DNA from 2 places in the Lottiidibacillus patelloidae genome. Region 1 is predicted to be linked to the other one. Evidence: a T-box and tRNA genes for the amino acid it is inferred to sense, from the RefSeq annotation. Region 1 holds a T-box; the other holds one or more tRNA genes.

What was found. The T-box of region 1 lies ahead of pheS (phenylalanine--tRNA ligase subunit alpha). A T-box ahead of a tRNA ligase gene usually reads a tRNA of that ligase, here a tRNA-Phe.
Region 2: it has a tRNA-Phe gene. The T-box ahead of pheS (phenylalanine--tRNA ligase subunit alpha) is inferred to sense a tRNA for this amino acid. The anticodon was not compared.

The regions. Positions count from the first base shown of each region.
Region 1 is NZ_NPIA01000002.1:407,696-418,979, forward strand. Features, by position in the region: gene CIB95_RS06090 (endonuclease MutS2) at 1-221, opposite strand, end outside; gene polX (DNA polymerase/3'-5' exonuclease PolX) at 234-1,952, opposite strand; gene CIB95_RS06100 (CvpA family protein) at 2,050-2,601, opposite strand; gene zapA (cell division protein ZapA) at 2,594-2,869, opposite strand; gene rnhC (ribonuclease HIII) at 3,019-3,954, shown strand; gene CIB95_RS06115 (hypothetical protein) at 3,980-4,423, opposite strand; gene pheT (phenylalanine--tRNA ligase subunit beta) at 4,747-7,176, opposite strand; gene pheS (phenylalanine--tRNA ligase subunit alpha) at 7,191-8,225, opposite strand; T-box leader at 8,403-8,639, opposite strand; gene CIB95_RS06130 (TrmH family RNA methyltransferase) at 8,690-9,454, opposite strand; gene sspI (small acid-soluble spore protein SspI) at 9,551-9,757, shown strand; gene CIB95_RS06140 (M42 family metallopeptidase) at 9,833-10,918, opposite strand; gene CIB95_RS06145 (dUTP diphosphatase) at 10,991-11,284, opposite strand, start outside.
Region 2 is NZ_NPIA01000008.1:142,515-153,798, forward strand. Features, by position in the region: gene CIB95_RS13875 (iron-containing alcohol dehydrogenase) at 1-340, opposite strand, end outside; gene CIB95_RS13880 (DUF378 domain-containing protein) at 478-711, shown strand; gene yugI (S1 domain-containing post-transcriptional regulator GSP13) at 758-1,168, opposite strand; gene CIB95_RS13890 (hypothetical protein) at 1,364-2,479, opposite strand; gene CIB95_RS13895 (RNA polymerase sigma factor) at 2,466-3,023, opposite strand; gene dat (D-amino-acid transaminase) at 3,328-4,164, opposite strand; gene CIB95_RS13905 (hypothetical protein) at 4,214-4,459, opposite strand; gene CIB95_RS13910 (N-acetylmuramoyl-L-alanine amidase) at 4,572-5,303, opposite strand; gene CIB95_RS13915 (alpha/beta fold hydrolase) at 5,379-6,263, shown strand; gene CIB95_RS13920 (ABC transporter permease) at 6,295-7,551, opposite strand; gene CIB95_RS13925 (ABC transporter ATP-binding protein) at 7,544-8,443, opposite strand; gene CIB95_RS13930 (GNAT family N-acetyltransferase) at 8,521-9,435, opposite strand; tRNA gene CIB95_RS13935 (tRNA-Glu) at 9,666-9,737, opposite strand; tRNA gene CIB95_RS13940 (tRNA-Ser) at 9,758-9,848, opposite strand; tRNA gene CIB95_RS13945 (tRNA-Ile) at 9,858-9,931, opposite strand; tRNA gene CIB95_RS13950 (tRNA-Gly) at 9,937-10,010, opposite strand; tRNA gene CIB95_RS13955 (tRNA-Tyr) at 10,014-10,098, opposite strand; tRNA gene CIB95_RS13960 (tRNA-Phe) at 10,125-10,200, opposite strand; tRNA gene CIB95_RS13965 (tRNA-Asp) at 10,221-10,296, opposite strand; tRNA gene CIB95_RS13970 (tRNA-Ser) at 10,302-10,394, opposite strand; tRNA gene CIB95_RS13975 (tRNA-Met) at 10,404-10,480, opposite strand; tRNA gene CIB95_RS13980 (tRNA-Ala) at 10,515-10,590, opposite strand; tRNA gene CIB95_RS13985 (tRNA-Pro) at 10,610-10,686, opposite strand; tRNA gene CIB95_RS13990 (tRNA-Arg) at 10,693-10,769, opposite strand; tRNA gene CIB95_RS13995 (tRNA-Leu) at 10,790-10,874, opposite strand; tRNA gene CIB95_RS14000 (tRNA-Lys) at 10,894-10,969, opposite strand; tRNA gene CIB95_RS14005 (tRNA-Thr) at 10,980-11,055, opposite strand; rRNA gene rrf (5S ribosomal RNA) at 11,065-11,181, opposite strand.

The DNA.
Region 1 (11,284 bases):
CTACTACGGATATTGCGAATTCCACCTAAAGGAACATTACCTTTTAACCGCAAAACTTTTACTGCTTCATCTGTCTGAAGTTGTCTCTCTTCTACCTCTGACAGGATAAGTGATGGTAGTAACTTTTCCGCTTTTTCTTTTCCAAGTGAGGAAGATGCAAACGTAATCAGCTTTTGGATAATTTTATTGAACTCTAATGTTTTATATACTCGTTGTTGCAATTGTTATCCCCCTCAATCATTTCTCTTTAAAAATGATAGTAATTTCTCTTCATCCCATGTATTCATAACAGAACTCTTTGATAGAAGAGCCTTCTTCGCGTAACTTACGCCAATTTCCATATCTTCTAACATATCGAGATGATGGGCATCTGTATTAATTGCTAAAATAACTCCAGCCTCTTCAGCTTTCATTAGCCATTCTGTCGCCAAATCTAAACGATTCGGATTCGCATTTAATTCAAGCGCAGTGTTCGTTTCTTTAGCCAATTGTATTAGTTTATTTAAATCTACGTCATAGCCATCTCTTCGACCTATAATTCGACCAGTCGGGTGTGCAATTAAATCTACGTGTGGGTTGCGTAATGCAGTTTCAAGTCGTTTCATAATCGTTTCTTGATTTTGTGAAAAAGATGAATGTATAGAGGCAATAACAAAGTCCAACTCCTCAAGTATTTCATCTTCATAATCGAGTGTGCCATCTGGTAAAATATCCATCTCTATGCCAGCTAAAATCGTTATGTCACTGAACTTTTCGCGGACACGCTCAATCTCTTTTCGTTGCTCAAGCAAACGTTCTACAGTCAGACCATTAGCAACACGTAAAAACTGTGAATGATCGGTAATTGCCACAAATTTATAGCCTTTACTTCTAGCACGTTCCACCATTTCTTCAATCGTATGTGCACCGTCGCTCCAAGTCGAGTGCATATGTAAATCACCTTGTATATCAGTAAGGGATATGATATCGTTCATCCGCTCTTCTAATTCCGTTTCTTTGCCACTTTCTCTAGCTTCTGGCGGAATGTATGGTAAATTAAAGTGGTTAAAAAATTGCGCTTCACTTTCAAATGTTAATACTTCACCTGTTTCAACATTTTCAACGCCGTACTCACTAATCTTTTCTCCACGTTGTTTAGCTATTTGTCTAAGTTTTACATTGTGATCTTTACTACCTGTAAAGTGGTGTAAAGTCGTGACAAACTCCACCGGCTTAACAATTCGAAAATCTACTGAAATGTCATAATCGTATTCCAATTCAACCGAAACTTTCGTATCCCCACTTGCGATGACATTTTTGATATGTGGCAATGTTAATAATTGTTCTTTCACTACTGCTGGTTTTTCAGAAGCGATAATAAAGTCTAAATCTTTCACAGTTTCTCGCATTCTGCGAAGGCTTCCTGCACGTGAAAATTTCACAACTTCATCCATTGTTTTCAGTTTCGCTTCAATTTCTATTGCAATCGGCAAAACGAATGAAAGTGGTAAGCGTTCTGGTCTTATTCCTAAAGATGCTAATCCTTCAAGAATTTTCTCTTCCGTTTTTGCACCAAACCCTGCTAGCTTTTGCACTTTTTCTTGCTCACAAGCTTCTTTCAATGAAGCTATATCAGTTATGTTTAATTCTTTATATAGCTTTGCAATTTTTTTACCGCCAAGCCCAGGAAGTTTTTTCAATTGTAAAAGACCTTCCGGAACTTCTTCCTTTAAAGTCTCTAGTACTTCTGTTTTCCCTGTTTCAATCAGCTCATTAATTACTCCAGCTGTTCCTTTTCCAATTCCACTTATTTTAGCTACATCTTCAATTTCAGATATGCTTCTTAAGTCCCCTTCAAGTGCAGCTGCGGCTTTTCTATATGCTGATGTTTTAAACGGATTTTCCCCTTTAATCTCTAAGTAAAAAGCAATAAGCTCTAACGTTTTAATAATATCTTTTTTATTCATCGTAATACCTCCTCATCCAAGTCGAAACAAATCAGTTACTCATATTATAAATTTCATTTGACTGAATGTAAAAAAACTCCTCCGATTGGAGAAGTTTTTCTGCTTACTTTTTAAAGTGGTCCATATGCTCGACCCATAGTTCTTTAATTTGATCAGAAAAAATAGGTGTATGCTCGACAATAAATCCAGCAATTGCTGACCCTGTCAATTGATTTTGAACCATTTCTATTGGTAATAATGCCCCAACATAAAGAACAAAAAAGACAATTAAGTAAACTTCCACAAATCCAAGTACGCCACCTAAAGAGCGATTAACTTGGTTTAACAGTGGTAAATCTGCTAAAAAGTCTAGCATGGAAGCTATGATTTGCAAGACGATTTTTGTACCGAAAAATAACCCAGCAAAAGCAATACCATTATAATAAACTTCTTCTAAATTAAATGATTCTAGTAACATACTAATTTGGCCAGTTGTTGAAAACTGTGGATAAGGTACAAGTAAATCTATTTTCCCTGCTAAACTCTCGTAATTAAAATAAGCGACGATAAATGCAATAATAAAACCTGTTAAATGAACAACTTGTAAAATTAGTCCTCTACGTAACCCAATAAAAAATCCTGCAATTAAGGTAATAAATAAAATTAAATCAAGCATAGTTTTCTCTTTCCTTTTCACTATTTTTCTGTTGAAGTCGCTCATATTCATCTTTTAGTTTCAGATAATCATTTGCGATGTTTACCGCTGTTAAGACAGCTAATGTCTTCGTATCTATGTAGGTGTTTTTCGTTTGGATGGAACGCATTTTTGAATCGACTAGCTCTGCAACCGCCTTAACGTGATAGCTATTTTCACTGCCAACAATTGTATATTGATGACCGTATATATCAACGACGGTACGCTTTTTTTCGTCTTTACTATCCATTAATGCTATCCCTCCCCCTACATAGCGTATATACTCTTTTTAATTTTAACATGAATAGTTGTCTATTGAAAAGATGAGGAATTCCTCATCTTGGAAAAATTCGTTATACTAGAAAGAAATAATTCATATTTCATGATGGGAGACGAACAATGGCGAACTCCGTAATTACAGTAAATGCAATCACAATTGAAAAAATGAAAGACCATTATAAACCATACTTAACAGGCAAAACTCCACAAGGGGCTGTCTTTGCAGCAAAAGTTGATGGATGTTCGATCACTGCCTATAAATCTGGAAAAGTACTATTTCAAGGAAAAGAAGCTGAAAGCGAGTCTGGGATATGGGGAATTAGCAATCCAAAAGATAAAAAGAAAGTATCAACTAAAAAAGTACATAACTTTGCGCCACCTAAAAATATTGGCACAATGTCAATTATCGGCTCTGATGAAGTTGGGACTGGTGATTATTTCGGACCAATCACAGTTGTTGCAAGCTATGTAAGTTCTGATCACATTCCGACTCTCCAAGCACTAGGAGTAAAAGACTCAAAAAATTTAACTGATCCGCAAATTATTGAAATAGCAAAAATATTAATTAAGACAATCCCTTATAGTTTATTAACATTACATAACCCTAAGTACAATGAATTGCAAAAGAAAGGCTATTCGCAAGGGAAAATGAAAGCTCTTCTTCATAATCAGGCTATTAATCACTTGTTACGAAAGATTGAAGGACAAAAGCTCGATGGCATATTAATTGATCAGTTTGCCGAACCGGGAGTGTATTTTAACTATTTAAAAGCAGAGAAAAGTGTAATGAAGGAAAATGTTTACCTTGCGACAAAAGCTGAAGGCATTCACTTATCTGTTGCCTCTTCCTCCATCATTGCACGATACGCTTTTTTAAAGGAAATGGATGAATTAAGTACAAAAGCAGGATTTACGATTCCAAAAGGTGCAGGAAGCCATGTTGATAACGCTGCGGCGAAGTTAATTAAGCAGCAAGGTGCGGAAGCATTGTGGACATTTACAAAACATCACTTTGCGAATACAGAGAAAGCGAAGAAAATTGCTGAGAAGATATAAAAATTAAAAGGATCCAGCCATTTTTTTATGACTGGATTCTTTTTTCAAGACTATTAATTTTTGTATCATGCTTTCCTGTTTTCTCACTTAAATAATCAATATCATATGTTAAACTATCAACTTTTTTATTAATTAAGTTAAGAGTTGCTTTAATATCTTCTTGCTGGTTTTTTTCTATATTATTAAGTCGGTGTATAACTTCTTCTAACTTCTTATCAACTACATTAAATTTCTTATCTACTACAGTAAACTTCTTATCAACTTCATTAAACCTCTTATCAACTTCATTAAACCTCTTATTAACTTCATTAAACCTCTTATTAACTTCATTAAACCTCTTATCAACTTCATTAAACCTATGTTCGAATTTCTTATCGAGTTGATCCATTTTCTTATCAAAATTATCAAATTTCATATCGACTTTATCAAATCGGTCTAAAATAGCTTTTAATATTTCATTATTTTCCATTAGAAGCGCCCCTTTTTGATAATAGTTTGATAGTTTTATTATACCACAATATATTTTTTCTTAAACTTACTACTTCCCCCTGCAAGTTGTACACGTAGAAATATTCTTAGCCGTTTAAGTTCATGCTGATGAGTTTGTTGTCTTAAATGTAGTAAATTCATTTCACAAAAGCTATTGTTTAGGACTTATGATGGAGTCGATCTTGGAAAAAATACAGGTCATTTGTGTATTGAATTAAAGTTTTTTTACAGAAAAAATGTACCCTCCAAGTAAACGTTTTATCGTCTACTTTAAAGGGTACACTTTGGGATCATTTAATAAAATTATCCTCTTAAAGTTGCTCCTGCTTTTTCTGCTAAAGCATCAAGAACTATTTGGTGTGCTTTTGTTACTTCTTCCTCTGTTAACGTCTGTTCATCATTGTAATAGCGAAGGGAGAATGCTAGTGACTTTTTACCAGCTTCCATATGCTCTCCTTGGTATACATCAAATAAGTGAACATCTTTCAGAAGTTCTCCGCCTGCTTCTTTTATAACAGACTGAAGCGTTCCAGCTTGAACTGTTTCCTCAACAACTAAAGCGATATCTCTCGTCATTGAAGGGTAGCGTGGTAATTTATCATAAGCTAGTGCTTCTACGTTAATTGATATTAAAGCATCAACATCTAATTCAAATACATATGTTTCACTAATTTCATAAGCTTTTTCTTCTGTCGGGTGTACTTGACCAATACATCCGATGAATGTGTCGTTGATATAGATAGAAGCTGTACGACCAGGATGTAATCCTTCACGCTCATCTTGTTTAAATGTTACAGTATCCGCATCAATTCCTAGCTTAGCGAACAACCCTTCTAATAGTCCCTTAGCAACGAAGAAGTCTGCTGCTTTCTTTTCCCCTTGCCACTTGTTTTCATGCCAGTTCCCAGAGATTGCACCTGCTAAGCGCTCTTTTTCTTCTGGTAAGTTTTCAAGGTTTTCTTCTTTCGTTAAGAACACTTTGCCAATCTCATAAATAGCAACATCTTCCATTTGGCGACTTTGGTTATAATGAACAACCTCTAAAAGATGCGGGATTAAGCTCGTACGTAATTGACTACGTTCTTCACTCATTGGCATTTTTAATGTAACAGGGTAAAGTCCTTCATTGTTAAATGCGTATTGTAATGACTTTTCTGAGCTAGTTAATGCATATGTTTTCGCTTGGTACATTCCTGCACCTTCCATAAAGCGACGCATCATTCTACGCTTATATTGATATTCTGTTAACGTTCCTGGAGTAGAAGCTCCTACCGGTAATGTTGTTGGAATTTCGTCATAACCGAATAGACGTGCAACTTCTTCAATTAAATCTTCAGAAATTGTAATGTCCCAACGTCTTGTCGGTACTTCTACTGTAAAGTTACCTGCTTCTTCTTTGTAAGCAAATTGAAGGCGAGTGAAAATCGCGCCAACTTCATCACTAGTTAATGATGTTCCTAAAACAGCGTTAATGCGATCTGCCGTGACAGAAACTGTAGTCGCTTCCGTGTTAACTTCGCCAGCTTCAACTACACCTTCCAAAACTGTTCCACCAGCAAGTTCTGCCATTAATGCTGCCGCGCGGTCACATGCTGCTTTGACACGTTTTGGATCAATTCCTTTTTCAAAACGGCTACTAGCTTCACTGCGCAAGCCTAAATCTTTTGATGCTTGACGAACTGTTTGAGCATCAAAGTATGCTGCTTCAATTAATACCGTTGTCGTGTCATCTTGCACTTCAGAAGTTGCTCCACCCATCACACCAGCAACGGCAATTGGCTCTTTACCGTTCGTAATTACTAGGTGGTGGTCGTTTAACTTACGAGTTGCATCATCAAGTGTTACAATTTCTTCATCTTGCTTAGCAAGGCGGACAACTATTTCTTTAGAACCGATACGGTCATAATCGAATCCGTGTAGAGGCGTGCCATATTCTAATAACATGTAGTTTGTAATATCAACAATATTGCTGATCGGGCGAATCCCAGCTGCCATTAAGCGCGTTTGCATCCATAAAGGTGATGGACCAACTTTTACGTCTTTAACAATTCTTGCAGCGTAGTATGGATTTTCTTTTTTTGCATCAATCGATACAGAAATGTAATCGCTCGTTTTTTCAGCTGCTTCTGTTATTTCTGGCTGAGGCGTTTTCACGTCTTTTCCTAAAATTGCTGCAACTTCATAAGCGACACCTAACATACTTAAGCAGTCAGCACGGTTTGGTGTTAAACCAAGTTCTAAGACATGATCATGTAAGTTTAAGTATTCTAAAGCATCTTGCCCAGGTGTTACTGCTGTAGGAAAGACGAAAATTCCTTCGCTATATGTTTTTGCAACTAACTTGCTATCAATTCCAAGCTCTGATAACGAACAAATCATTCCGTGTGATGCTTCACCGCGAAGTTTTGCTTTTTTAATTTTGAAATTTCCTGGTAAGACTGCGCCGACTTTTGCAACAGCAACCGTTTGTCCTTGTGCTACATTTGGTGCACCACAAACGATTTGTACTAATTCTTCTTCTCCGATATCGACTTTCGTTACACGAAGTTTATCGGCATTCGGATGTTGCCCACATTCCACAACATGACCAACGACAACGCCAGAAATGCCTTTGTTTAACGTTTCGACACCTTCAACTTCAATACCACTTTTCGTAATTAAGTCTGCTAATTTTTCTGCAGAAATATCATTTATATCAACATATTCTTTTAACCAATTATAAGAAACAAACATTGAACTCTCCCTTTCTACACTCGTCCGAATTGTTTTAAAAATCTAGTATCATTCGTATAGAAATGACGAATGTCATCTACACCGTATTTCAGCATCGCAATACGTTCAGCACCCATTCCGAAAGCGAATCCAGTATACTTTTTCGAATCGAAACCAGCCATTTCAAGTACATTCGGATGTACCATTCCAGCTCCTAAAATTTCAATCCAGCCAGTTTTTTTACAAACATTACAGCCAGATCCACCGCACATCATACATGAAATATCAACTTCGACAGATGGCTCTGTGAATGGGAAGAAGCTAGGACGAAGACGAATGTCACGCTCTTCTCCGAACATTTTTTTCGCAAATGTTTCTAAAATTCCTTTTAAGTCACTCATGCGAACATTTTCATCAACAAGTAGTCCTTCAATTTGCATGAATTGGTGTGAGTGTGTTGCATCATCACTATCGCGACGGTATACACTACCAGGGCAAATAATTTTCACAGGACCTTTGCCTTCATGCTTACCCATCGTACGTGCTTGTACTGGTGATGTATGCGTACGAAGTAAAATGTCCTCAGTAATATAGAAAGAGTCTTGCATGTCTCGTGCTGGATGTCCTTTTGGTAAATTTAACGCTTCGAAGTTATAGTAATCTTGTTCTACTTCAGGACCTTCAGCAATCGTAAAGCCCATTCCTAAAAACAAGTCTTCAATTTCCTCAACGACAGCTGTTAATGGATGATGGTTTCCAGTGTTTACTTTACGTCCTGGAAGCGTGACATCAATTGTTTCTTCGCGAAGTTTTGCTTCGACTTCTGCCTGCTCAAATTTAGCGACCATTTCATCTAGCTTCGCTGTAATTTCAGCACGGACAACGTTTACAATTTGACCAACGACAGGGCGTTCTTCAGCAGATAATTTTCCCATGCCACGCATTACTTCTGTAATTGGACCTTTTTTTCCTAAATAGGCAACTTTAATATCTTGTAATTCCTTTAGATTTGCAGCTGCTTCAACCTTTTCAATTGCTTCAAGCTTTAATTGTTCCAGGCGTTCTTTCATTTTTTTCCCTCCAAAAATCTTTGTAAAGTAAACTTGCCGATTGCCAAGCCTTTTGTGTAGGCAGAGGCATAGTTGCACTTACACTTAGTACGTAAACTTTTTTGCATCTTCGTAAATCTTCAGTGCTAAAAAGTTATACTATTTAAACGTGTAAAATAAAAAAAATCCTCACTCCCGCAAAGGGACGAAGATTCCGTGGTACCACCCTAATTAACGATATAAAAATATACAATATCGCTCACTCAAGTTTTATAACGGTAATGAAACCGGTTCACCTTTAGTTGTAATTAGCAACGTCCAAGTGACAGCTCCAGAGTGAATTCAACTACATCATCCATAAGAATGCTTTCAGTCTTTGGCATTCTCTCCCTTGATGGTGAGCGGTAATTTACTACTCTCTTTCATAGCTTTTCCATATAGAATTAATTTCCTCTATTATACGCAAAACTCTTTAGAATGTGCAACTATCCTCGTAAATAATATAATAAAATTCCTGCAGCAAGAGATACATTTAATGATTCAGCCTTACCATAGATTGGTACATATAAGTTTTTATCTGTTTGCGAAAGTAAAGAAGCGTCAACTCCGCTACCTTCATTACCTACAATTAAAGCAAAGCCTCGTTCTGGATTGCTATCCATTTCTTGATAAGGAACTCCACCTTCAAGTGCTGTACCGTATACTGGGACACTATCTTCCTTGAACGTATTTAACCAAGTCGTAAGTTCAGCTGTAACTACTGGAATGTGAAAAAGTGAGCCTTGTGTCGCGCGAATTGTTTTTGCGTTATAAATATCTGCACAACCAGGGCTTAATAAAACACCATCTAATCCAGCCGCATCTGCAGTGCGAATCATTGTGCCAACATTACCTGGATCTTGAATGCGATCAAGTAATAACCATTTTTGCCCACGACCACTTGAGATATCTTTTGTTTCTTGCTTTTTACAAACAGCGATAATACCTTGAGGTGTTTCTGTTTCACTAATTGCTCTCATTACTTGATTTGAAACATATGTCATTGACACATTAGAGAAATCTAGTGCACGTGGTAAGTTTGCATCCTGGTCGACAATGATTGTCGTAATTTCCACATCACTTTTTAACGCTTCTTCAACAAGGTGAAAACCTTCTACTAAAAACGTATTTGTTTTTTCACGCTCTTTTTTCGTATGTAACTTCTTCCACTTTTTAACGGAAGGGTTTTGAAGTGAATCGATCATCTTCATCATTATTTTTCCTTCTTTCTCATTGATACATATTTTTTCACTCTTTAGAGAAAACTACCAAATAGGTTTTACTATGACTATAAAGAGGTGATGGTGATGAACTTAAATTTAAGAAATGCTATTATAACAAATGTTACTGGCAATTCTCAAGACCAGCTAAAAGACACAATTGTTGATGCAATTCAAAGTAAAGAGGAAAAGATGCTTCCAGGTCTTGGTGTTTTATTTGAAGTAATATGGCAAAATTCTGATCAAAGTACGCAACAAGAGTTATTGGAAACACTTGAGCAAGGACTTAAATAAGCAATACTATTAGAAAAACCAAAGCCAGCGGGAGATCCGCTGGCTTTGTTCTATTTATTGTCTAGTTCACTTTTCTTAGTTAAAAGTAATTTCTTTTACTGTATCAGCATCTAATCGTTTAATTACTTCTACAATTAATTTAACTGCATTTTCGAAATCGTCACGGTGAATCATCGCTGCATTTGAATGAATGTAGCGTGATGCTACAGTAATAGAAAGAGCCGGTACACCATTCGCTGTAATATGGATTGCCCCAGAATCTGTTCCACCAGCTGCAATTGAATCAAATTGGTAAGGGATTCCCTTTTCATCAGCAACATCTGTTACGAAGTCGCGTAGTCCTTTATGAGAAACCATTGAAGCATCATAAAGAATAATTTGCGGACCTTCCCCCATTTTACTAGCTGCATCTTTGCTTGACACTCCTGGTGTATCACCAGCAATACCTACATCTACTGCAAATCCAATATCTGGTTTAATAAAGTTCGTAGCAGTTTTAGCACCACGTAAACCAACTTCTTCTTGAACAGTTCCTACACCGTAAACGATATTAGGATGCTTTTCACCTTCTAATTGACGTAACACATCGATTGCAATTGCACAACCGATACGGTTATCCCAAGCTTTAGCAAGGAGCATTTTGTCATTATTCATTACTGTGAATTCAAAGTAAGGAACAACAGAATCCCCTGGTTTAACACCAAATTCCATTGCTTCTTCACGACTTGAAGCACCGATATCAATGAACATATCTTTAATATCTACTGGTTTCTTTCTCGCTTCAGGAGGAAGGATATGAGGTGGTTTTGAACCGATAATACCAGTTATATCACCTTTTTTCGTCATCACTGTCACTCGTTGCGCCAGCATTACTTGTGACCACCAACCACCAACCGTTTGGAAGCGTAAAAATCCTTTATCGTCGATTTGAGTAACCATAAATCCAACTTCATCAAGGTGACCTGCTACCATGATTTTCGGACCATTCTCATCTCCAACTTTTTTAGCAATTAAGCTTCCTAAGTTATCTGTAACCACTTCATCAGCAAATGGTTCTATGTATTTTTTCATTACTTCTCTAGGCTCACGTTCATTTCCAGGAATCCCTTTTGCATCGGTTAATTCCTTTAACATTTGTAAAGTTGCATCTAGTTTACTCATTGTTAAAAATACCCTCCCAATCGGACTATTACTTCCATTATACAGATTTCTTTTAGAGATAACAATTTTTAATCAGTATCCGGTACGTTGACGTACTATATTCACTTTATTTTTCTCTATGTATGCCCCTATTATTTCTTCGTTGGAAAATGTTAGTTTTTGTCCAATAATAAGGAAATTTTCAAAAAGATTTATGTAATTGCTCTTCGTTTTTTCTTTATCAAACTTTGCAAGGGTTTCATAAAGGGTGTTAAATAAGGATGTAAGGCTAACATCATTCCTCTGTTGTTGTTCTGATAGTTGTTCTACTTCATAAGAAAAAGTTAACCCTAATGATAAAATAAAGTGTAGTCCATCAACATATTC
Region 2 (11,284 bases), on a different contig from region 1:
CAAACTTCGCTCCAACCGCAATAGCTTTCGTCGCATCAATAACACTTCCACCACCGACAGCTAGTAAAAAATCAATATCATTTTCTTTACATATAGCAATACCTTTTTCCACTGTAGATAAGCGTGGGTTTGGTTCAACTCCTGCTAATTCATGTACTTCTGCATTTATTTTTTTTAGCTCGTTTAATACATTTTCATAAATTCCTGTTCGCTTAATACTGCCTCCACCATATACGAGTAAAATTTTTTTACCGTACTGTGCTACTTCTTTCGATAAATTGCTTAATGTACCTTTTCCAAAAATTAATTTTGTAGGATTATGTTGTTCAAATGAATTCATTGTCGTCACTTCCCTTTGCTTTTTCATTTATTATGACAAAACTTTGCCCTTTGGTAAAATATTTCAATTGTATAAATCATTTAATAATTACTAAAGATAGAAATGAGCAAATTAATCTTCTAAGGAGGGACCCAATCATGAGTGGTATTCAACGTTTTGCTCTAGCTTTAACAATTATAGGTGCTATTAACTGGGGATTAATTGGTTTCTTTCAATTTGATTTAGTAGCTGCGATCTTTGGCGGTCAAGATGCTGCACTTTCACGCATCGTCTACGGACTTGTCGGTATCGCTGGTTTAATTAACTTAGGTTTATTATTTAAACCATCAGAAGAAGTCGAAAGAAGCCATGCAACAGATGGTATAAGATAAATTTTAGGAAAATAAAAAAACGTCCTTTAACGGGACGTTTTTTCTATTACTTCTTTAATAAAGATTGACGATCGTCTGATTGTGCAATCCAATCTTGCAGCTTATCTTTTAGCGTATTAAAACCGCTAGCAGCTTCTGTTTGAGATGCAGCTGAATAAGAAGAAGTTTTAGTAGCTTTAGGTGCACGACGTGGCTTTGGAGCTTCTTGAGCTGGAGCCTCTTGTGTAGCACGGATTGATAAGCTAATTTTTCCTTTTTCTTCATCTACAGAAAGTACTTTTACTTGTACTTCTTGCCCAACAGATAGATATTCATTAATATCTTTAACGAAGCCATGAGCAACTTCAGAAATATGAACTAAGCCTTGTTTTTCTTCGTTTAAAGCAACAAAAGCACCATATGGTTGGATACCTGTTACTTTTCCTTCTAATACAGATCCTACTTCAATTTTAGACATGGTAACACTCCCGAATTTTATCTTTATCACGCAGTTATCAATTATAACACAGTCAGACTCTAATAGCAAAACATGGTTTTTTGGGCACATTTTTATTATTAACAAATTAAAGAATTTAATGAAATAAAATTGCTAATGTCAAAAAAAAATGTCTAAAATGATCGCTAGAAGCAATCACTTTAGACTTTCAAATAATTATTGCATTGGCATAAAGTTTACTTTCCAAATGCCTTTGTCGTTTTTAGTTAAGGCGAAGCCAATCATACTCTCACGATCTGCAAAGTTTTCGCTTCTATGCATAATTATATCAGCTGTATCCGTCTCTTCATTATCTCTAATATTACTTTCAGCTGTAAATACAATTTGCTCCATCATGTATATCGATTCTATAAAATCTCTCCGCTGTTGCTTCATTTCTTCTGATGGTGGCGTAGATTCTTCTAAATATGTTTCTCTTGATGGGTAATGATGGTTCCCTGTTTTTACCAAAAGATGCCATTGCATATCATCATCACCATTAACTGAAGTATATAGCCATAACGCCATCACTTGAAACGGCTCAAGCCCTCTTAATACTTCATCGTCATAGCCACTATCTTTATACGCATCGTAAATATCTAGTATCTCATACTCCATTTTTCCAAACACATCATTGCCATAAATGTATTTTGTGTTTCCAATAAAGGAATTTAGTTTCTCCTTCGTAATTTCGAATTTATTTTCCTCTTGTGAATGACGATAATTCTCAACAATTATTTGTTTTGCCACATCCATAGAGTATATATCATGAAGTTTATCCTTAGGCATACTTAGATAATTACTTGCTTTATCATATAGTGAATTGAGCTGATCTTGAAAAACTTCATAGAAGGCTTTATTTTCTTCCTCATACTTTGTTTGCTCTTCTTCCTGTTTTTTAATAAATTCTTCCTTACTCATTCCTTTATCTTGGTCAGCACCATCACTTTCCTCTTGCTCATCATTAGTTCCTCCTGAAGAGTGACCATCATAAGATTCTTCTCCAGCACTCTCTGGTGAGGCATCTAATGCTAAAGATTCGTTAACTTCGTTCGATTTACTTCCGCCTTGACCTAATAATGAAGAAAGTCCAACGAATACTCCGATTAATAGAACTGCTGCCAGACTTGCAATATACGTAAAAGGATATTTCTTTACTGGCTTTTTTTTCGGTTGATCTCTTTCATTTAGAATATGGTATAAAATTTTCTCTGAATCGCTTGTTGTATCTATATTGTTGTATTCTTGTTTTAAATGGAGAAGTTTCTTCTCTAGGCGCTTATCCTCGAACATCTTTTATAACCTCCTCGTTGTCCATTAAGATATCTTTTAGTTTGTCTTTTGCTCGTTTTAATCTCGTTTTTACAGTAGAGAGTCTGAGACTTAGTACATCAGCTATTTCATCATATTTTTTATCGTGGAAGTAATATAAAATTAATGGCAGTTTATATTTTTCATTTAACTTTTGTATAGCAATGTGTAACATCTGAGCTTCCTCATCCTCTAACAGCGAGTCATTTAGTGCTTCGGAATAATCAACTCTCTCGTTCATCATTTTTTCCACTTTATTTTTGTTACGTTTATTTTTACGCTTTAAATCTCTCGTAACATTAAGGGTAATTTGGTATAACCAAGTAGTAAATTTCGCCTTTGAATATTGATTTAAAAAACGGTAAACTCTAATAAAAACTTCTTGTGTAACATCCTCAATATCGTTTAGTTCATTACCAATTTGGTAAGCAAACTTTTCAACTACTGGTAAATAGTGGTTCATTAACTGATGAAATGCTTCTATATCACCAGCTTGCGCAGCTTTTATTAAATCTGACTCCTGCATAAGTAATTACCTCTCTTTCTCACTTTCTTATTTATGTAACGATGAAATGGAATATATTGTTTCATTTTTTAAAATAAAAGATATCAACACTCATTTTAACAATATAATTGTTGAAAAATTGCGCTTTTATTGAAATTTAGTAAAAATAATAACTTTTTTATAAATCAACGTATTAAAAGTAGAATAACAGGAAAAGATATAACTAGCTTTCAAGTAATCCCCCCCTTTTATTTTGGCAAAGTCGCTTGCGACTTTGTCTTTTTTTTGCACAAAAAAAGACTGTACGAGTTGTACAGCCTTCCATTTATTTCTTCGTTAATTCTTTAAATCCTTCATATATATTCTTTGTCAGTTCTCCGACTTTACCATTACTAATCTTTTCGCCTTCAACAATAGTAATTGGAAGAACTTCTGACGTTGTACTGGTTACAAAACATTCATCCGCTTCTTTTAAAAAATGTGGTGTGAAAAATTCTTCATGTATTATTATGTTTAATTCCTTAGCCACTTTGAGAACTGCAATCCTCGTAATTCCAGGTAAAATCCCTTTATGGAGTGGTGTTGTATAAAGTTCATTATTCTTAACAACAAAAATATTGCTTGCAGATCCTTCGGTTACAACGTTATCTTTATAAAAAATAGCTTCATAACATCCTTTTTCAGCGGCTTCATTCTTTGCTAGTATATTAGGCAGTAAGTTTAATGATTTAATATAACAATTTGCCCATCTTTGATCTTCTCTTAATAATACACTTCCACCATTTTCTCTAATATCATCCGCTATTTTTTTTGACTTTCGAAAAATCATAGCAGTTACTGGTTGGATATCTTTATCGAAAACATGGTTTCTAGGGGCTGAGCCTCTTGTGATTTGCATGTATATATCAACATTACTTTCATTTAAACGATTTAATCCTTCAGCAATATACTGCTTAAATTCCTCATCACTGTAAGGCATTGGGATGTGAAGTGCTTCGGCACTATTTTTTAATCTTTCAAGGTGTTCTTCCAACATAAATGGTTTTCCATTATATATCCGTACTACTTCGTATACACCATCACCAAAAAGATAACCTCGATCTTCTAATGATACTATTTTTTCGGTACTTTCAATAAACTCCCCATTATAAAAAGCCAGCATATGCCACCCTCCACTACCATCATTTATTATTTTAAACCTTACAGTTATTTTAAGGTAATTGAAATGGAAAGTGAATTATTTGAGCTGGAGCTTTATTCACAAACCGATGCTCGGTTCGATATCCACCTTTTTTTCGCTTACAATATGTTCTTTTAGATATTGGCCTTGGATGTGACCACGCTAAAGAATCGGGATTATCCCATGAGTCGTGCGTTATTAATTCTTGCTTATAGTAATAGCGATTTCCACTAGGATACTCCTCGCATATATAGCGAACGGTATAAACACTATGCACGTAAATTCCTCCATAATCCTTTTCTACTATTCTTTCTCGTGGGCAGGCCTGGTATACTGCCTATGTAAAAATAAATAGCACCTATAGAAGAATCTATTAGGTGCTGAGCTTATTACTTAGTCTCGTCAACTTCATCTTCAACGATATACGTATCGTATCCTTTACCACGCAGCTCCTTCGCAAGTCTTAATGCATTATTTTTCACACGGAATGCACCAACTTGCACTTTATAAAGTTTTGATGATTTCTCTTCTTTTACATATTCAACATTGAAAATTTCACAAATTGCTTTTGCTAGTTCAACAGCACATTCTTTGCGATATGCTTCCGTTATTAAAAGTCTGGCTTCCCTTAAATTATCCATAAATCCGCATTCGACTAATATCGTTGGGATGCTTTTTTTCGTTTTGCGGACAATATATAACCAACTACCATCTTTTACACCACGGTCTCTCATTTCTGTGCCTTTCATTAACCACTTATGAATGATTTGACCATATCTCTTTGACGTCTCGTCAGCTACATAAGCAAACGTTGTAATTCCACCCCAATCGCCCCATTCTCCTTTAAAAGCATTAGCATGGACAGATAGAAATAAATCTACATCCGCATCATTAGCTTTTTTTACACGGTCATAAAGCGACGTATCTTTATCTGTAGGTGCCGTTAATAACGTCCGAAATCCGCATCGTTTTAATTCTTCATTTAAAATCTCTACAACTCTTGAGTTAAATTCGTTTTCCTTCATGAAGCCACCTTCAGGAAATACTGGCGTTCTCTTTCCTGCCGTTTCCATTCCATGGCCGTCATCCAAGGCTATTAAAAATTTACTGCCATCATTCATTGCATACTCTCCTCCTTCTAAAAAGTTATCCTCATAATAAAAATATGGGAAATTAGCTACTGAGGTGCGCCCGTTATGAATTTTTCTATGAAAATCGTAAAAAATAACGTTATGAAAAATGAATATAGAATAACTTATATGAAGGATACAATTACGATTAATACGATCAATGTATATTATGAAAGTTATGTAGAGGAGGGAAGAGAAAAGCCAACAATTATTTTAATCCATGGGTTTTTATCTTCTATATTTAGCTTCAGGAAGTTAATGCCGTTGTTAACTGAACATTTTCATGTATATGCCATTGATTTACCGCCGTTTGGGAAAAGTGAAAAATCGCGTTCTTTCTTTTATTCTTTTTCGACTTATAGTAAACTGGTTGCTTCCTTTTGTGCAAAGAAAAAGCTGTCGAAGGTCAATATTGTCGGACATTCTTTAGGTGGGCAAATAGCCATGCATGTAGCAAAAACATACCCGGATTTAGTGAATAAACTTGTCTTGCTCTGTTCATCTGGCTATATTACTCGTCCGTCACGAAAAATGTTAGCAGCTTCTTACATTCCTTTTTTTAAATGGTACATGAAGAGGAAATTAGCCGAATCAGGTATAAGAGGAAACTTAATGAATGTTGTTTATGATAAGAAAATAGTGAATGAAGAGTTAGAACTAGGCTATGTGGAACCGTTTTTAGATGAAGCAATTTTCGATGCCTTGTTAGTAATGTATCGGAAACTAGAAAATCACTTAATCTCAAATGAGTTAAACCAAATTACTACAGAAACTTTGCTAATATGGGGAAAGGAGGACCGCGTAACGCCATTATCTGTTGGCAAAAGACTTCACAAGGACTTACCGAATAGTAAGCTAATTGTTTACGAAAAAGCAGGGCATTTAATTCCTGAGGAGATTCCGGAGAAGATTGTAACTGACATAAAAAAAATGATAAACCTCTCTACTTAATAGCTGGGAGGTTTATCTGCTTTTTCAATATTTACTTTTTCGTTATTTGAAAAGCTTTTTTTATATTCTTAAATGACATTGCATTTCCATACATTAATACGCCACCACTATAAATTCTCGCACCGATGATTGCAAGAGCTATCGTCGTACCAATTAATATAGAAATGGATAGAATTACTTCTAAAATTGGAACATCTAGCATCCCAACACGTAAAAACATAATCATCGGCGAGAAGAAGGGGATAAAAGATGTTACTTGGATGAATGACGTAGTCGGATTACCAAGCCCTGACATGGCAATCATAAAGCCGACTACCATTAAAATTATGACAGGAGAAACGACTTGATTCGCTTCTTCGACTCGATTTACAAGTGAACCTAAAACCGCTAAGAGCGTAGCATACAATAAAAATCCTAGCATGAAAAATACCAGTGCGTAAATTACTGTTATTACTGGTAGTTCATCAAAACTAATAAATTCAATAAAATTGCTAGGCGCGCCATCTTCCTTCGGCGGCCGATTTTTCATTCCAATGTATCCTGCCGATAATATTAAAGTGAACTGGGTTAATCCTAATGCGGCAATTCCAACTATCTTTCCAAACATTTGTGTCACAGGTGATACGGATGAAATCAATATTTCCATTACTCTTGAAGATTTCTCTGTAGCAACCTCTGTTGAAATCATCGTTCCATAAAAGATGACTGCAAAATAGATTAAAAATAATAGAACGTAGACAATTCCTCTTGCCGCATCTAATTCTTCTTCTGTTTTTGCACCTTTTTCAAGAGCAATTTTTTCAAACGGAACAGGTTCATATATTTTCGCTACTTCTGCCGGGTCCAGTCCTAATTGCTCTGTCGCTTGCATGATTTTGACTTGTTGAAGTGCTCGTTGTATATCATTGATCCAACTAGCCTCTGTCACTGTTTTAGCTTTGAAGGTTGCCACTGGAAGATTTTCATTAGATACCTTTAGATGTAACAAGCCATCGTAGTTACCTTCGATTACTTCCTCTGTCGCTTTATTTTCACTATCATCATATGAAATAAGATTTATATGGGTATCCGTATTACTTAAATGCTGCTCTAGTAGAGGCTTTAATTGTTTCGTCTCATCTAAGACAATTACGGAAATAACTTCCTCCTTATCAAACTTAGCGATAATGACATCCATGTTGGAAACGAGTAAGATTAGTGCAACCGAAATGACACTCGTAATAATAAAAGCTTTCGATTTTAATTTATTAATGTATGTATGTAAAAAAACAATGAAAAACTTATTCATGACCTTCACCCACCTTTTCAATAAAAATCTCATTTAAAGATGGTTCAGCTAATTCAAACTTATTTACAAACCCTTTACCTTGCAAATATTCAAAAATTGTCTGTGATAATTGCTCATTAGATATACTTAGCTCCACTTCATGAGCTCTCTTTTCCATTCTTTCTACACCTTCAATATTGATTAATTCATCAAGAGGAAAGTCGGCTTGGATGATGACCTTTTTCAACCCGTATGACCTTTTTACTTCCTTTAATGAACCGGTAACAACGGATTTACCCTTCTTTAGAATACATAGGTTTTCACATAATTCCTCTACGTGCTCCATCCGATGACTAGAAAAGACAATAGTTGCTCCTTGATCTTTTAAGAAATAAACTGCTTTCTTTAAAAGTTCTACATTTACCGGATCCAACCCACTAAAAGGTTCATCTAAAATGATTAGTTCAGGCTTATGTTGTACTGCTGCTATAAACTGTATCTTTTGTTGATTTCCCTTTGATAGTTCTTCCACTTTCTTATTTGCGTATTCGGGAACTTTAAAAAAATCAAGCCAAAATTCAATTTGTGCAATACACTCTTTTTTCTTCATCCCTTTTAAGCGCCCTAAATAGAGTAATTGATCCTTCACTTTAATATTAGGGTATAAACCTCTTTCTTCAGGTAAATAACCTACGAGATGACTAGTTTTATAATCTAGTTTCTGACCACCCCATAGCACTTCACCATCAGTTGGTGAAAGTAACCCTAGTGCCATCCGAAATGTCGTCGTTTTGCCAGCACCGTTCCCACCTAATAAACCAAATAATTCCCCTTTTGGTATCTCTAATGAAAGGTTATCAACTGCAGTCGCACCTGCAAACTTTTTAGTAACTTCTCTAATAGATAGACCCATTTTTCTCAACCCTTTCTTATAATACAAAGGTACTAGTAGTATTACTTATTTATTCTAGAGTTATTGTAAAAATACCTTTATTCTAAATGCATATCAGTTAGAGATTTGTTTCTAATAAATCCAAGGTTTTCATAAAGTTCTATTGCTGAATTATCTTTTATTACAGCTAAACGGGTAGCTGGGTACTCTTTACTCGATATGTTTATAGAGTGGGTTAACAAAAATCGTCCAAGACCTTTATTTTGATGTTCAGGGTCTACTACTAAACTCATAATTAAAGGATAATCTTCAAATTCCATGTGTAAGCAGACACCAACAATCTTATTATTGCTATTATCAACAATAACTCTTGAACACTCATCCATGATTTTATTGTCTTTATGCTTTTCTATGAATTCCGTAACATGTAGAATATAATCTTCTTTTGATGCAATTTGTTTATAAACTGGATTTGCTTTATAGGATTTCATAATTAAATATGCTATATCATTTATGTCTTCCATTGAAATAGATCTTGAAATATATCCTTCAGGAAGCATTGCCTTCATTGATTGTGTTGGACGTATCATCCAATAATTAACTTCATGAACTTGGCATCCTTTTTGTTTATACATTGCAACGTGTTCTTCTACAATTTCTCTCAGATAAATCTTCTCTTCTGTTTTCGATACCTTTTTTAAATGCTCTAAAAGCTTGTCGACTAATCCTTCATAATCGTCATAAGGAGGAACAACAAATAAATCTGACATAAAATTAGGTTTTAGGAATACACCGCCAACAACGTTTTCATCTTTTATGATTAAATATCCGCAATTAAAAATAGATACTATTTCCAATGATGTCTCCGAGGACCTTCGAAAATAGTAATCTGCATATTTTTGTCCATAATAAATCGAATAATATTTAAAGTATTCATTTGGTTCTTTAAAAACTAGCCTCAATCCATCTCCTAATTCAATATGCTGTTGTAATGATTGAACATGCTCAGTCAAAGTTATCTCCATCCTCGTTATAGTAATTTTCTAATGCTAAAAATCTCAGTAAATAAAAAAACTCATCTATCAGATGAGTTTTTATCTTGATGACCCGTACGGGATTCCGACGCGAAGCTAGTCCTGCTCTTCTCTGGATTAAGCTTCACTTACTATGCAGGGGAACCCTTGGGTGAGAATTACGTTCTTAATACAAAAAAACTCATCTATCAGATGAGTTTTTATCTTGATGACCCGTACGGGATTCGAACCCGTGTTACCGCCGTGAAAGGGCGGTGTCTTAACCGCTTGACCAACGGGCCTTAATAAAATTGTGTGCGACTGGCGGAGAAGGAGGGATTTGAACCCTCGCGCCGCTCGCGCGACCTACACCCTTAGCAGGGGCGCCTCTTCAGCCTCTTGAGTACTTCCCCAAAAATGGATGGGCCTGAGTGGACTCGAACCACCGACCTCACGCTTATCAGGCGTGCGCTCTAACCAGCTGAGCTACAGGCCCATTATTGGAGCGGGTGATGAGAATCGAACTCACAACATCAGCTTGGAAGGCTGAGGTTTTGCCATTAAACTACACCCGCAAATGGTGGAGGGGGGCAGATTCGAACTGCCGAACCCGTAGGGAGCGGATTTACAGTCCGCCGCGTTTAGCCACTTCGCTACCCCTCCGAATATTAAGTTAGTTTAGTGAAAAATGGTGGCTCGGGACGGAATCGAACCGCCGACACGAGGATTTTCAGTCCTCTGCTCTACCGACTGAGCTACCGAGCCTAATCAATGTTTAATAAAAATGGCGGTCCCGACCGGGATCGAACCGGCGATCTCCTGCGTGACAGGCAGGCATGTTAACCGCTACACCACGGGACCATTTATGGAGGAGGAAGAGGGATTCGAACCCCCGCGGGTTTTGACACCCCTGTCGGTTTTCAAGACCGATCCCTTCAGCCAGACTTGGGTATTCCTCCGAAATATTATGGTAGCGGCGGAGGGAGTCGAACCCACGACCTCACGGGTATGAACCGTACGCTCTAGCCAGCTGAGCTACACCGCCATAATATAATTACTACTAGATTATTCAATTTAAATGGTGGAGCCTAGCGGGATCGAACCGCTGACCTCCTGCGTGCAAGGCAGGCGCTCTCCCAGCTGAGCTAAGGCCCCAAATAATTAATAGATTTAATGGTCGGGAAGACAGGATTTGAACCTGCGACCCCCTGGTCCCAAACCAGGTGCTCTACCAAGCTGAGCCACTTCCCGTAGAAATGGCGCGCCCGAGAGGAGTCGAACCCCTAACCTTTTGATCCGTAGTCAAACGCTCTATCCAATTGAGCTACGGGCGCATTTTTTCTATCTATTTATATGGTGCGGGTGGAGGGACTTGAACCCCCACGCCATACGGCACTAGATCCTAAGTCTAGCGCGTCTGCCAATTCCGCCACACCCGCATAATTATTAGTAAATAAATGGTGAGCCATGAAGGACTCGAACCTTCGACCCTCTGATTAAAAGTCAGATGCTCTACCAACTGAGCTAATGGCTCTCAAAAATAGTGGTGCCGGCAAGAGGACTTGAACCCCCGACCTACTGATTACAAGTCAGTTGCTCTACCAACTGAGCTACACCGGCATTTAAAAAGCCTGGCAACGTCCTACTCTCACAGGGGGACAGCCCCCAACTACCATCGGCGCTGAAGAGCTTAACTTCCGTGTTCGGTATGGGAACGGGTGTGGCCTCTTCGCCATCATTACCAGACAAGTTTTAACGACAAGATAAATTATACCATGCAACTTAATGCTAAAACAATGGTATTTTCTTGCAGTTAAAAGGAACATCGTTCCTTCAAAACTAGATAACG